Thermoleptolyngbya sichuanensis A183: one gene and its partners. The protein of the gene in region 3 binds, or shares a complex with, the protein of the main gene of each other region. Links are inferred from orthologs where the notes say so. Each region holds a gene or a part of one and is shown on either strand. Other genes may lie near its edges.

Region 1 (3,494 bases), 1.2 Mb from region 3 along the record:
GGGCCGTGGGGGCGATCGCGCTCTTGCACGCGCCCCGCCACTGGAAAGCCCTCGCTCAGCAGCCGCACTTGCTCGCTCACGCGGGACAGACTGCCAGACGTACCAGGAATCAGCACGTAGTAGCCCCGACTCCGGTCGGCAGTTCCATAGTCATAGGCTGGGGCGGGCTGTGGCTCCAGCGCTGGATACTGCCCAAAAGGAACCTCGACGGGCGGCGCGGGTGGCAGCGGGTCAAGCGAGGCTTGGGCTGCGTCGGGATAGATCGTCTGCACCGGAGCCACGCCGCCCGACACGGCTACAACCTGTGCAGTAATCCCCTGCGCGGCTAGTGCCTGCACCTGCTGCGATGCCGTCCACTCCTCTCCAAACACACCCGCCTGAATCACCTGCTGCCCCTGATAGGACTGGAGTCCAGCGCCGGGGGCAACTTGCTGCACCTGAGACAGCAGCAGCGGACTGTTGCCATTTACGATAACCACGTACTGCTGGCCTGAAAATTGGGCCGTGCTTGTCCCGCGCCCGTCTGACCCCACGGCGGCTCCCGGCTGCGGATAGAATGTTCCCACTCCAGCATCCGGCGGCGGCGGCAGCCCATCTACGACGCGCTGTACCGTGCGCTGTGCCATGCGCTGGGGCTGCGCTATGAAACTCGTAGATCCCGGCTCGGCCGGGCCTGCACTGACGGGCGCTGCAATGCCGACACTGCTACCCAGGGCGATCGCCCCCAGCACCAGACGCACCCAAGGCCCCCCCCCTGCTAAACGCCTAGCGCGCAGATTTGACCTATACCACAGAGAAAAAAACGATGCCGTCATAAGCTTGCAGAAGTGAGGGGAAGGATGGGCGATCGCGCTACAGATAGCGGACAAAGGGCGATCGCCTGCTAGATGTCGATTTTTGCCCGCAAGTCTAGCACGGCACTTCCCAGATGAATCAACTTTTTATCGGGTTTTTGTCGGGTTTTTGTCGGGTTGTTATCGGGGCGATCGCCCCAAATCCCCCACTAACCCAAATACCCTACTAGGCAACTGCCATACCAAACAGCAAAACGCCCAAGAGCAAAAAGCCCCCAGGCGTGACACAACCAGTCATTACATTTGGAATATTCTGGCGGAATATTCTGGAATATTCGGACAAATTTGCCCAATACCGTTTGCTCAATACGTTAGTAAGCGTCTTGCAATTCAAAGAAGTCGGGCGAAATGTAGTCCTTCCGCAAAGGGAAACCGACCCAATCTTCCGGCATCAAGATCCGCTTCGGGTTAGGATGCCCTTCATAGACAATGCCATACATATCGTAGCTCTCACGCTCCTGCCAGTCGGCCCCCTTCCAGATCCAATAGACCGAAGGCACTCGCGGGTCTTCACGCGGCACAAACACCTTCACGCGCACCTCTTCCGGGCGATCGACGTTATCGGCAATCTTGATTAGGTGATAGGTACTCACCAAGTCTTCGCCTGGCCCCGCGTCGTAGGCCGCCTGACACTGCAAACAGTTGAACCCATAGGCGTAGAGCGCCGTTGCAAAGGGAATTAGAAACTCCCGATCCACCTTCAGCACTTCTACACCCAGATGATCCAGCTCCAGGGCTTCATGCTCAAAGCCGTTCTCAGCGAGCCACTTAGACACCTTGCCAACTTCGACAATCGGCGCAGCTTCAGGGGTTTCCTGGGGAGTAGGGGTTGTCTCTTCAGCCACGATCCACAGCCTCCTTTTCAGCTTCTAACGCGGGCGACATAGGCATTCCAAACGCTTCGGCCAGCTCCTTCGGCGGAGCCTTGCGTGTGTCTGCCTCCAGATACTTCCCAGTCAGAATCGGCGATACTTCCTTCATGCCGTGGGAAATAGTGTAATAGCGGTGGGTTTGCGCCACTTCGCCCCGTTCTGCCAGCGCCTCGCTAGAAATTTTCTTCCGCAGCTTGATGATGGCATCGATAATTGCTTCGGGACGCGGCGGGCAGCCAGGAATGTAGACATCCACGGGAATTAGCTTGTCTACGCCGCGCACTGCCGTTGGCGAGTCCATGCTGAACATGCCGCCCGTAATTGTACAGGCCCCCATCGCGATCACATACTTCGGATCGGGCATCTGCTCATAAAGCCGCACCAGCGCTGGAGCCATCTTCATAGTGATAGTGCCAGCAGTGATGATTAGGTCGGCCTGGCGCGGACTGGATCGCGGCAGCAGACCAAAGCGGTCAAAGTCAAACCGGGAGCCAATCAGCGCCGCAAACTCAATAAAGCAGCAAGCCGTTCCATAGAGCAGCGGCCAGAGGCTCGACAGCCGCGCCCAGTTGTGCAAATCATCGACTGTGGTCAGGATCACGTTTTCCGAAAGATCCTTCGTAACCTCTGGGCGACCGATGGGGTTCTGTAGACCTTCTAGCAAGTTCTTAGGTTCCGTTGTGCCAGGATTCATGACCATTCCAGTGCTCCTTTCCGCCACGCATATACAAGACCGACAACCAGGATTGCAATGAAAATCAGTGCTTCGACAAAGGCCAGCAGCCCTAGCTGGTTAAAGGCGACCGCCCAAGGGTAGAGAAACACCGTTTCCACGTCAAAAATGACGAACACCAGCGAAAACATGTAGTAGCGGATGTTGAACTGAATCCAGGCTCCGCCGATTGGCTCCATGCCGGACTCATAGGTGGTGCGCCGCTCCACGCCAGCTCGTTTGCTGGGACGCAGCACCCAAGACAACCCTAGCGCTAAAAACGGAACGATGCCACAGACAATGAGGAATCCTAGAAGGTATTCGTAGCCACTGAGAACAAACACGAAGTCACCTGCCACTTGATTAGCTTAAGTGCAACACTAGGATGCGGCCCTGCTAGCGCAGCCCGGTGAAGCTTAGTGAAACATCAGGACTCGACAAGCCGAATCTCTGATAATGTTACTCTCTTTTTACATTGTTTTGAGAGCCTGAACTGTTTGCAAGGATTCGGTTTTGTTTGACTAGCCTTCAGAAATTTGAATGGTTTGATTCAGGATCTCGATACGGCCTCTTGATAAGGCGCATCGCTCATGGTGGGTTTAGATTTGCTGATTATTGTGGTGTATGCGCTGACGCTGGTGTATGTGGCGCGGCAGGCGCTGGGCGAGATGGAAGACTGGGCGACGGTGCAGCTTGACCGAGATGGCTTGAAGGAAGAACTGACCCGCGCCGATTTGCAGGGCAAGGTCAATATTAATGTGGGGCTGAAGCCGCGCTATGGGTTTGAGCCAATTACCGATTTGGCACTCAGCATTAGCAATGGATCTCCAGCGCCGATTTATGTGGATTGGGATCGCAGTTCGCTGACCAATTTTCAAGGGCGATCGCGCCGGGTCATCCGAATTACGCCCAGCATGAATCTCGATCTCTCTCGTCCGCAGGTGTTCAGCGTCATTGCACCAGGCAAATCGCTCAGCGAACGGATTGTAGCAGAAGACATGCTGAAGCGGACTCCGGAGGGCATTTTGCAGGTGGCTGCGCCGCTGGTAGACCTAG
Region 2 (3,358 bases), 1.2 Mb from region 3 along the record:
GGAATATTCTGGCGGAATATTCTGGAATATTCGGACAAATTTGCCCAATACCGTTTGCTCAATACGTTAGTAAGCGTCTTGCAATTCAAAGAAGTCGGGCGAAATGTAGTCCTTCCGCAAAGGGAAACCGACCCAATCTTCCGGCATCAAGATCCGCTTCGGGTTAGGATGCCCTTCATAGACAATGCCATACATATCGTAGCTCTCACGCTCCTGCCAGTCGGCCCCCTTCCAGATCCAATAGACCGAAGGCACTCGCGGGTCTTCACGCGGCACAAACACCTTCACGCGCACCTCTTCCGGGCGATCGACGTTATCGGCAATCTTGATTAGGTGATAGGTACTCACCAAGTCTTCGCCTGGCCCCGCGTCGTAGGCCGCCTGACACTGCAAACAGTTGAACCCATAGGCGTAGAGCGCCGTTGCAAAGGGAATTAGAAACTCCCGATCCACCTTCAGCACTTCTACACCCAGATGATCCAGCTCCAGGGCTTCATGCTCAAAGCCGTTCTCAGCGAGCCACTTAGACACCTTGCCAACTTCGACAATCGGCGCAGCTTCAGGGGTTTCCTGGGGAGTAGGGGTTGTCTCTTCAGCCACGATCCACAGCCTCCTTTTCAGCTTCTAACGCGGGCGACATAGGCATTCCAAACGCTTCGGCCAGCTCCTTCGGCGGAGCCTTGCGTGTGTCTGCCTCCAGATACTTCCCAGTCAGAATCGGCGATACTTCCTTCATGCCGTGGGAAATAGTGTAATAGCGGTGGGTTTGCGCCACTTCGCCCCGTTCTGCCAGCGCCTCGCTAGAAATTTTCTTCCGCAGCTTGATGATGGCATCGATAATTGCTTCGGGACGCGGCGGGCAGCCAGGAATGTAGACATCCACGGGAATTAGCTTGTCTACGCCGCGCACTGCCGTTGGCGAGTCCATGCTGAACATGCCGCCCGTAATTGTACAGGCCCCCATCGCGATCACATACTTCGGATCGGGCATCTGCTCATAAAGCCGCACCAGCGCTGGAGCCATCTTCATAGTGATAGTGCCAGCAGTGATGATTAGGTCGGCCTGGCGCGGACTGGATCGCGGCAGCAGACCAAAGCGGTCAAAGTCAAACCGGGAGCCAATCAGCGCCGCAAACTCAATAAAGCAGCAAGCCGTTCCATAGAGCAGCGGCCAGAGGCTCGACAGCCGCGCCCAGTTGTGCAAATCATCGACTGTGGTCAGGATCACGTTTTCCGAAAGATCCTTCGTAACCTCTGGGCGACCGATGGGGTTCTGTAGACCTTCTAGCAAGTTCTTAGGTTCCGTTGTGCCAGGATTCATGACCATTCCAGTGCTCCTTTCCGCCACGCATATACAAGACCGACAACCAGGATTGCAATGAAAATCAGTGCTTCGACAAAGGCCAGCAGCCCTAGCTGGTTAAAGGCGACCGCCCAAGGGTAGAGAAACACCGTTTCCACGTCAAAAATGACGAACACCAGCGAAAACATGTAGTAGCGGATGTTGAACTGAATCCAGGCTCCGCCGATTGGCTCCATGCCGGACTCATAGGTGGTGCGCCGCTCCACGCCAGCTCGTTTGCTGGGACGCAGCACCCAAGACAACCCTAGCGCTAAAAACGGAACGATGCCACAGACAATGAGGAATCCTAGAAGGTATTCGTAGCCACTGAGAACAAACACGAAGTCACCTGCCACTTGATTAGCTTAAGTGCAACACTAGGATGCGGCCCTGCTAGCGCAGCCCGGTGAAGCTTAGTGAAACATCAGGACTCGACAAGCCGAATCTCTGATAATGTTACTCTCTTTTTACATTGTTTTGAGAGCCTGAACTGTTTGCAAGGATTCGGTTTTGTTTGACTAGCCTTCAGAAATTTGAATGGTTTGATTCAGGATCTCGATACGGCCTCTTGATAAGGCGCATCGCTCATGGTGGGTTTAGATTTGCTGATTATTGTGGTGTATGCGCTGACGCTGGTGTATGTGGCGCGGCAGGCGCTGGGCGAGATGGAAGACTGGGCGACGGTGCAGCTTGACCGAGATGGCTTGAAGGAAGAACTGACCCGCGCCGATTTGCAGGGCAAGGTCAATATTAATGTGGGGCTGAAGCCGCGCTATGGGTTTGAGCCAATTACCGATTTGGCACTCAGCATTAGCAATGGATCTCCAGCGCCGATTTATGTGGATTGGGATCGCAGTTCGCTGACCAATTTTCAAGGGCGATCGCGCCGGGTCATCCGAATTACGCCCAGCATGAATCTCGATCTCTCTCGTCCGCAGGTGTTCAGCGTCATTGCACCAGGCAAATCGCTCAGCGAACGGATTGTAGCAGAAGACATGCTGAAGCGGACTCCGGAGGGCATTTTGCAGGTGGCTGCGCCGCTGGTAGACCTAGGTGCAGCGCGGGGACTGCCCGATGACGGCAAGCTAGAGTTTTCGCTGCGGCTGTTGCTGCTGCTGGTGGAGCAGGAGCGCCAGGTCGATGACGACGTAACCACCCACGCCGTTCTCTGTCGCTTCATCGTCCGCCGCATTCCGTGGAATCACGACATTCCCTGGCTGCGCCGATAGGAGGTTTGTTGCAAGCTTGCAACGCTCTGCTGACGCTTGGGTTGACAGGGCCACTGGTAGAGGCCATAAACCCCTAATCACCTGTCCGATAAGTAGGATGCTTTAGTCGGACGCTTTTAATAGTTCTTTAACAAGTTGCCCTGTTTCAGTATTTTCCCGGTAAAGCCTAGTAAAATCACCGGGCCACCGTGAATTCTCCGGTAAGGATGAAATGGAAAGGCTCAACGGCAGCGTCTAATGCTAAATACCTGAAAATGGCTTCGTTGGCTCTAAGAGCTAATTTATGAAGCAAATCTTAAGAAGCCTGAAACTCTTGGCATGTGTGGCTTTGAGGTCATGCTTGCCCAGGAAAAGCGGTTTCTCGGAAATCCTTGATTAACAAGGCTTTCAGGCTCCTTTACAAATTAGCTCTAAGCTATTGGCACTAGTTATGTTCCAGTTGGTTCTATCCTTCCGAGGGACACTACCTGTGAACCGGAATCTGGAAATTGCTGAACCTACGACATGGCTTTTGAAGGCTTTTAGTATGCAGAAAGCTAGTACGCAAAAGGCAGGGGTTTGTCGCCAGAAACTTGTACTGGATGACGGTGAGATGATGGCGATCGCCCCATGTCTAATCCTTCCTAATAGATGGCAACTCTGTTTTCCAAATTCCAACTAGGGAGTTTGCTGCTCTCCAATCCGGCAAAAACTGCTAAGCGCCTCATAATCAGCTTTGCAGAGATCTGGTTATCGCCTCGAACAGTGCATCAGTTTTCGTCAATTTCATCTAGAAACTAAACTCAAT
Region 3 (3,453 bases):
GATGCTAGCTCAAACGGCAGCAGGAAATCGCTGAAGAAATGCAGCCCGATGGTCACCAACGCCTCATCTCCAGCAATCGGCGCGTCCGAAAGCCCCCAGGGAGTTGCCACAATCATCGTTGCCAGCAGCCCAAATAGTCCGGCGCACACTGAACCCGTCGCCGCTTTCCCCAGCCACGCCTTCTGCACGGGGGCAAAATCCTGGCGCTTGTTCACGAGCATGATGCCAAACAGGATCAGCACGTTCACCGCACCGACGTAAATCAAGATTTGTGCCGCCGCCACGAACCCGGCATTCAGCAGAATGTATAGCCCGGAAATGCTGATAAACACCAGACCCAGCAAAAAGGCTGAGTACACAATGTTGTCCAGCAGCACCACACCCAGCGCCGCCGCCAGCATCATTGCCGCCAGCACAATCAAAGAAACCAGTTGAACGCCATCTGCCAGATTCACAGTCGGTCTCCTGAACGAGAAGAGGAAAGGTCGAGAGTACGGATCGAGCGAGTTGCCTGTGGGTTGCCCGGAAGCGCTAATGAAAGCGCCCATAAACCTGTCCGTTAGGCTTCGGGTGCAGCTTCCGCAGGCTGGGCCTCGTCGAGAATTTCTTCGGGCAGCTTGCCAGCACGGCGCGACCCGGCAGGCAGGTCGTGTGGTTCCATCACGCCCTTGGGCAGGTAGCCCAACTCCCGCAGCGGGGTCACCATTGGGTCTTGCGTCACCTTGTAGGGCAGGCGACCCAGGGCTACGTTGTCGTAGTTCAACTCGTGGCGATCATAGGTCGCAAGCTCGTATTCTTCGGTCATCGACAGGCAGTTGGTGGGGCAATATTCCACGCAGTTGCCGCAGAAGATGCACACGCCGAAGTCGATGCTATAGTGATTCAGCTTCTTCTTCTTGGTTTCCTTGTTAAATTCCCAGTCCACCACGGGCAGGTTGATGGGGCACACCCGAACGCAGACTTCGCAGGCGATGCACTTGTCAAACTCGAAGTGGATGCGACCGCGGAAGCGCTCCGAAGGAATCAGTTTCTCGTAGGGATACTGCACCGTAATCGGGCGACGGTGCATGTGGTCAAAGGTGACCGACAAGCCCTGACCGATGTATTTGGCTGCTTGAACTGCTTCCTTGGTATAGTCAGAGACTTGCTTGAGAAATTTCAGCATAGGAAGGAGGGGGAGGGAGGTTGAAGAACGAATGGTCTTTGGAGTTGAACCTTAGCCACCGAAGGCCACTGGAAACACCAGCTTTAGCCCGGCCGTTAGCAGCAGGTTAACCAGGGACACGGGCAGCAGAAACTTCCAGCCCAGGTCAAGCAGTTGGTCGATGCGGACGCGGGGCACCGTCCAGCGCAAAAGGATTGCCAGGAAGATAAACAGGTAGGCCTTGAACAGCGTCATGACGATGCCGAGACTGGCGGTGATGACTTGGAGCCAGGGCGTAGACTCGCTAACCCCGATCAGACTGGCCAACCAACTCACCGATACAGGAGACTCCCAGCCGCCTAGATACAGCACCGAAGCCAGCAGCGCCGACAGCACCAGGTTGGCGTAGGATCCCGCGTAGAACAGCATGAACTTTACGGCGCTGTATTCAGTCTGATAGCCTGCGACGATTTCTTCTTCGGCCTCTGGCAGGTCGAAGGGCATCCGTTCGCACTCGGCCAGCGCCGCGATCCAGAAGATGACGAAGCCCACGGGCTGCCGCCACAGGTTCCAACCGAGAATGCCGTAATCGGACTGTCCCTGCACGATATCTACCGTGCTAAGGGAGTTGGACATCATGGCGATCGCCAACACGGACAGCGCCAGAGGTAGCTCATAGCTGATTGACTGCGCCGCAGCCCGCAGCCCGCCGATCAGCGAATACTTGTTGTTGGACGCATAGCCTGCCATCAGCAGCCCGATAGGGGCAATGCTCGACAGCGCAATCCACAGAAAAATACCAATGCCCAAGTCACTGATCAGCAGGTTTTGACCGAAGGGCACGATCAGATAGGACAGGAACACCGGGATAAAGACCAACAGAGGGGCGATCGCAAAAAGCCAGGGGTCAGTTTTGGCGGGCAGAATGTCTTCTTTGAACAGCAGCTTTACCACGTCTGCCGCTGGAATCAGCATCCCCAACGGGCCGGCGTATTCCGGGCCAATCCGCTGCTGGGCCGCCGCCGACACCTTCCGCTCTAGCCAAGTAGCCACGAGCGCCAGCACCGTCACTGCGCCGACAATCAGCACCATTGGCAAGGGAATCCAGATGGTCTTGGCGACACCGGGCGACAAGCCCAAATCCATCAACGCTTGAATAAAGCTGCCTTGCAGGTCAATTCCCGAACTCATACATCCTGCGACTCAACTAAAGGGCGATTGGTCATTAAATCGGCGGCGCTCAGGTAATGATCCTTAACACCTGCGTTTAGTATACGGTACAGGTTCATGCCAAAGTCCCCTGTAGCCCATGACAAGCTATGACAAATTTCTGGTGTGGTGATAGGGAAGCCAAATTACTGCGCCAGATTTTTGAAGTTTTTTCTTAGATTTTTGTTGTCAGGGGCTTCCATCCTGGGGTGCAGTGGTTATGATTGGGAGCTACTAAATAAGCCCTGAAAGACAACCTCCAGAAAGCCGAAAAGAAACGCCTATGCAAACGCCTTCTCTGCCGGAATCCAATCATCCTTTAATTAAGTCTCTGTCGCACTACAGCGATCAGGAGTTGCTGACGCTGCTCCAGCGGCATCCCGATGCTGGGCAATACTTTACTGCGCTTTACTGTCGCTATAGCCCGCTGGTGTATACGCTGATTCGCCACTCCGCGCGATCGCCCATGCAGGCCGACTATCTCTTCTCCATCACCTGGCGGCACCTGTTCCACGAACTGCTGGGGCTGGATCTCAGCACCCCCGGTATCACACTGCAATCCTGGATTATCAACGTCACAGCTCTATGCATTAATCAGGCAGAACTGCCCCCTGCCGAAGACATTCACTATTCTCTAGAGGCATCGCCGCCGCCGCTGCAATGCTATGTCGAGCGATCGCTCGATCAGGTTTCCCCGTCACAACGGCTGATGATCGTGATGGCGCAGACCTTTCGCTGGAGCGAACCGCGCATCGCCGCCTACCTCCAGGCAGAAGGCGAACACATCACTGCTGCGGGCGTAAAGGCGCAACTGCAAGCCGGGTATGAACGCCTGGAAACTGCGCTACCAGAAGACATCCGCGCCATCTATCTGGCAGGCGGCAACCTGGAAGCTCATCTGCACGGGCAACAGCGGGCGCAGACCACCACGGAGGCTTAATTTCACCACGGAGGCTTGGTTTTTAGCAAGGCGCTGAGGGCCATACTGAGGGTAATCCTGAGGGCAATGCAAGACGGCTCCACTCTGTTTCATCCCGATTGAAAGTTTCATCCCGATTGAAAAAGGAAAAATTAGGACAAAACAAACACGAATCCTCCGA
Region 4 (3,396 bases), 450 kb from region 3 along the record:
GCGGATATTGGTAATGAACCGAGACGATGCGAGTGGTTTTGCCGCCGTCTTCGCTCAGCCCCAGTGCTTTGGTCATCCAGCCGTCATAGTTCACCTCATACTCTGCCAGAACGGAATTGGGCGACTCCTTTAGCTTGAGCAATTTCGGGTCGTACCAGCCCTGGAGGTTTTCGTGCAGATAGCCGTGAAACACATCCATCGTGTTCTCGTTGCAAATCGAGAAATGGGCGTGGAAATGTCCCGGAATGGGGATTTGAAAATAGGCAGGGTCGTCGTATTCCGGCATATGGGGCATGGCGACCTGTTCCGCTAGGGACGGAGCACCCGGAAACACCCAGAGAATGCCATAGCGCTCTCGCGTTGGGTAGCTGCGGGCTTGGGCGCAGGGCAGTTTTTGATTGGGCGGCAGATAGGGAATATGGGCACATTGCCCGTCTGAGTTGAATTCCCAGCCGTGATAGGGGCACACCAGGCGATCGCCCTTGACCTTGCCCTTGTGTAGCTCTACCCCTTTGTGAGGGCAGGCATCCTCCATCGCGTAGACCTGTCCATCGGGGGTGCGGTAGAGGGCGATCGCCTGCTGCCAGACCACCACTTGCGCCACCTGACCCGGCTGCAAATCTTCAGCCCAGTAAACGGGATACCAGTAGTTGGGGTTGATGCCGACCTCACGCACCGCGTTGTGGACGGTATGCCCCCTCAGTGTTGTTGCTAATTCCATCGAGCTTTCTGATACGTGAATCGAACTCGAACGCGCTTCCAAAGAGGTCGTTGTTTCTAGTGATCCAGCCATTGCTGCTGGAATTTCGGAAAGCCTCAGAACCCTGCGCCAGACTCTACGCACCGGAACTGTGAAACCCGCCACGCCGCCCAAAAAGATCTGAGCAGATCGTGGAATGTAAACATACTTACCTAAATGTAAACATACTTATTTATCCTTGGTTGGAATGTGTAAGTCAATCCATTTGTACAAGATTGACCCAAACGGGTGAACCGCCGACCAAGAAATCGACTAAGAAATCGACCAAGAAAACGCTGAGCGACGCTGAACCGGGATGCATCAGGTGAAGATAGCCCTTATGACGCGATCGCCCTAGATCAGGTTCCATCCAGCCTCCACAATAAGTCCCTTGCTGCTCTGCAAAGAAACGAATCGCGAGAGCATATTAAAGTGGCTCGAAACCCTTGTCTCGAGCCGCAGAGATGAATAAAACGAGCGGAAACCAAGTGAAAACTGTACTAGCCATGTAGCGTGTGGTGCTATGGCAGGTTGTGCAATGTGTCCCGCTCGGACCACTATCGGTCAACCGAACCCATAATCACGTCGATGCTGCCCAAAATGGCCACCACGTCTGCCACCTTCACGCCCTTCAGCAGGTGAGGCAGGATTTGCAGATTGTTGAAGTCGGCGGCGCGAATCTTGAACCGCCAGGGAAACACATTGTCATCGCCGATCACGTAGATGCCGATTTCGCCTTTGCCGCTTTCAATGCGGACGTAGTTTTCACCCCTGGGAATCTTGAACGTTGGCGCAACTTTTTTGCCGATGAACTGATAGTCAAAGCTGTTCCACTCCGACTTTGGGCCAGCATTCATCCGCTGGGCTTCCAGGTTTTCGTAGGGGCCACCCGGCAAGCCTGCCAGGGCCTGGCGAATGATCTTGACCGACTCGCGCATTTCGCGAATCCGCACCAGGTAACGCGCCAGACAGTCTCCCGCGGTTTCCCAATGAATTTCCCAGTCAAAGTCGTCGTAGGACTCGTAGTGATCGACCTTGCGGAGATCCCACTTGACCCCCGAAGCTCGCAGCATTGGGCCAGACAACCCCCAGTTAATCGCATCTTCGCGGGTGATGGTGCCAATACCCTCGACGCGGCGGCGGAAGATCGGGTTATTGGTAATCAGCTTCTCGTATTCATCGACCTTTGGCAGGAAGTAGTCGCAAAAGTCGGCGCACTTGTCCACCCAGCCGTAGGGCAGGTCAGCCGCAATGCCGCCAATTCGCCAGTAGTTGTTGTTCACCATGCGGTAGCCGGTCGCAGCTTCCCACAGGTCATAGATCATTTCCCGTTCGCGGAAAATATAGAAGAAGGGCGTTTGGGCCCCCACGTCTGCCAGGAAGGGGCCAAGCCACAGCAGGTGGTTGGCGATGCGGTTTAGCTCCAGCATGATGACGCGGATGTAGCTGGCTCGCTTGGGCACGGGCACGTCAGCCAGCTTTTCGATGGCATTGACGACAACCGCTTCGTTGAACATGCCCGCTGCGTAGTCCCATCGGCTGACGTAGGGCACGTACATCACAGGCGTGCGGCTTTCGGCAATTTTTTCCATGCCGCGATGCAGATAGCCAATCACAGGTTCACAGTCCACCACGTCTTCCCCGTCCAGAGTGACGATGAGCCGCAACACCCCGTGCATCGAGGGGTGATGGGGACCCATGTTGAGCACCATGGGTTCGGTTTTGGTTTCGATCATGGCCATAGGCGAACCGTCTCCTGAACTCGGTTAGGGGCTAATCGCGGCGATCGCCGCACTTGTACAAACACCAGACTGTTGCGTTCTCTTAAGATTATGCGGGATTTTCTAGATTTCTGCGATACGGGTTTTTGATGGAAGGTTAAGCCAGAGGTAATCGAACCAGATCTCGGGCCAGATCAGCTAGAAATTCCGCCGTTAGAGCTTAATTGTCGCACCTTGAAGCGTGTGGCATGGTTTGAGAGGAGCTTTGCCAGATCAGTTCGGATGGGTTTCAGCCTCATACTTCAGGATGTCTTTGTCACACTTAGCACTTCAGGATGTTCTCAGCACACTCAGATTGTTCTCAGCTATTTGTGGGAATGTACGGTTTGAGTAGTTCGCCTGAGCAATTCGCTTGAGCAATTCGCTTGAGTAATTTGCTTGAGCGATCGGTTTGGGTTCTCGGTTTCAGTAGATTATGGGCAATCATAAGGGGTGCTTCGTCAAGAACGCTGCGGGAACTCGGCGTTATCTGTACGGCGTTACCCATGCAACAGTTAGCGAGACAACAGTTAGCGAAAGGGCTGGCTGATATACCTATGGCTTACCTATAGGGTTTACCGATATCGCTTACCTGGGCGATCGCGCTGGATTAGGCATTGGGATAGACCGAGAACGTGGGAGAAGACTGACGGCCTGGAGATTTCTGAGCCATTCTCAAATCCTTTTTGGTCTTGGATTCGTATCTAATGGGGACAGTGTACTGCTTTACACTTGGCTGAGCAAAGCTTGTAACGCTTGGCACGTTAGGACATTGGGTTTGGAATAGCGGTTTTGCTTAATCGCCGATGTCAGATTGAGGACTCATCTTCTATGACTACTTCTGAAATTCGTCGTCAGCAGGTGTCCCGATCCAGACCTGCGCCGATGCGTCCGCAG

What was found.
Region 1: the proteins of nuoH (region 3) and HPC62_RS12255 are in contact, whole or in part, in a crystal structure (PDB 6Y11), measured with the Thermus thermophilus proteins. The link is inferred for Thermoleptolyngbya sichuanensis A183 from one-to-one orthologs. Residues at the interface, in WP_096411122.1 of Thermus thermophilus: Arg36, Val44, Arg45, Met46, Gly47, Pro48, Asn49, Arg50, Val51, Leu57, Gln58, Ala61, Asp62, Ile64, Lys65, Ile67, Phe68, Lys69, Glu70, Ile72, Val74, Glu223, Ala224, Glu225, His233, Thr234, Glu235, Tyr236, Ser237, Trp241; in WP_096411117.1 of Thermus thermophilus: Arg16, Glu17, Gly18, Leu24, Leu27, Val28, Trp30, Gly31, Arg32, Asn34, Ser35, Trp37, Thr54, Asp55, Ala56, Asp59, Ala61, Arg62, Phe63, Gly64, Glu66, Val67, Phe68, Arg69, Ala70, Ser71, Arg73, Gln74, Ala75, Asp76.
Region 2: the proteins of nuoH (region 3) and ndhC are in contact, whole or in part, in a cryo-EM structure (PDB 6KHJ), measured with the Thermosynechococcus vestitus proteins. The link is inferred for Thermoleptolyngbya sichuanensis A183 from one-to-one orthologs. Residues at the interface, in WP_126985484.1 of Thermosynechococcus vestitus: Gln8, Lys26, Trp29, Leu30, Pro33, Met34, Met37, Leu38, Leu83, Ile84, Phe85, Lys86, Glu87, Asp88, Val89, Leu90, Pro91, Ala92, Thr100, Ala104, Val107, Ile108, Phe111, Leu112, Tyr114, Ile115, Ile125, Ser126, Leu128, Phe133; in WP_126986108.1 of Thermosynechococcus vestitus: Gly6, Tyr7, Glu8, Tyr9, Phe10, Gly12, Phe13, Leu14, Ile16, Cys17, Ser18, Pro21, Ala24, Leu25, Ala27, Ser28, Leu31, Arg32, Pro33, Ser35, Arg40, Leu41, Thr42, Thr43, Tyr44, Glu45, Ile51, Gly53, Ala54, Trp55.
Region 4: the proteins of nuoH (region 3) and HPC62_RS05430 are in contact, whole or in part, in a cryo-EM structure (PDB 6ZJN), measured with the Thermus thermophilus proteins. The link is inferred for Thermoleptolyngbya sichuanensis A183 from one-to-one orthologs. Residues at the interface, in WP_096411122.1 of Thermus thermophilus: Ala224, Glu225, Gln226, Glu227, Ala295, Trp297, Phe298, Arg299; in WP_223903221.1 of Thermus thermophilus: Pro35, Ser36, Asp139, Gly141, Ala142.

What each region holds. Positions count from the first base shown.
Region 1 is NZ_CP053661.1:2,928,960-2,932,453, forward strand. What follows is about bases 557-3,494. They hold HPC62_RS12255 (NADH dehydrogenase subunit K), read right to left. Parts: upstream 2,421-3,494; coding sequence 1,692-2,420; downstream 557-1,691. Other genes in these bases: HPC62_RS12245 (SPOR domain-containing protein), read right to left, coding at 557-740; HPC62_RS12250 (NAD(P)H-quinone oxidoreductase subunit J), read right to left, coding at 1,166-1,699; ndhC (photosynthetic/respiratory NAD(P)H-quinone oxidoreductase subunit C), read right to left, coding at 2,417-2,782; HPC62_RS12265 (hypothetical protein), read left to right, coding at 3,029-3,494. Outside these bases: more of HPC62_RS12245, read right to left, coding at 1-556. UniProt on the Escherichia coli protein: NDH-1 shuttles electrons from NADH, via FMN and iron-sulfur (Fe-S) centers, to quinones in the respiratory chain. The immediate electron acceptor for the enzyme in this species is ubiquinone.
Region 2 is NZ_CP053661.1:2,930,059-2,933,416, forward strand. Bases 1-2,802 are described here. They hold ndhC (photosynthetic/respiratory NAD(P)H-quinone oxidoreductase subunit C), read right to left. Parts: upstream 1,684-2,802; coding sequence 1,318-1,683; downstream 1-1,317. Other genes in these bases: HPC62_RS12250 (NAD(P)H-quinone oxidoreductase subunit J), read right to left, coding at 67-600; HPC62_RS12255 (NADH dehydrogenase subunit K), read right to left, coding at 593-1,321; HPC62_RS12265 (hypothetical protein), read left to right, coding at 1,930-2,571. UniProt on the Escherichia coli protein: NDH-1 shuttles electrons from NADH, via FMN and iron-sulfur (Fe-S) centers, to quinones in the respiratory chain. The immediate electron acceptor for the enzyme in this species is believed to be ubiquinone.
Region 3 is NZ_CP053661.1:1,713,938-1,717,390, forward strand. The notes cover bases 277-3,173. They hold nuoH (NADH-quinone oxidoreductase subunit NuoH), read right to left. Parts: upstream 2,336-3,173; coding sequence 1,217-2,335; downstream 277-1,216. Other genes in these bases: HPC62_RS07250 (NADH-quinone oxidoreductase subunit J), read right to left, coding at 277-455; ndhI (NAD(P)H-quinone oxidoreductase subunit I), read right to left, coding at 560-1,165; HPC62_RS07265 (RNA polymerase sigma factor), read left to right, coding at 2,637-3,173. Outside these bases: more of HPC62_RS07250, read right to left, coding at 1-276; more of HPC62_RS07265, read left to right, coding at 3,174-3,293. UniProt on the Escherichia coli protein: NDH-1 shuttles electrons from NADH, via FMN and iron-sulfur (Fe-S) centers, to quinones in the respiratory chain. The immediate electron acceptor for the enzyme in this species is believed to be ubiquinone.
Region 4 is NZ_CP053661.1:1,268,268-1,271,663, forward strand. Bases 390-3,229 are described here. They hold HPC62_RS05430 (NAD(P)H-quinone oxidoreductase subunit H), read right to left. Parts: upstream 2,482-3,229; coding sequence 1,297-2,481; downstream 390-1,296. Other genes in these bases: HPC62_RS05420 (aromatic ring-hydroxylating dioxygenase subunit alpha), read right to left, coding at 390-721; HPC62_RS05425 (hypothetical protein), read right to left, coding at 957-1,109. In the rest of the region: more of HPC62_RS05420, read right to left, coding at 1-389; HPC62_RS05435 (glycosyltransferase family 2 protein), read left to right, coding at 3,331-3,396.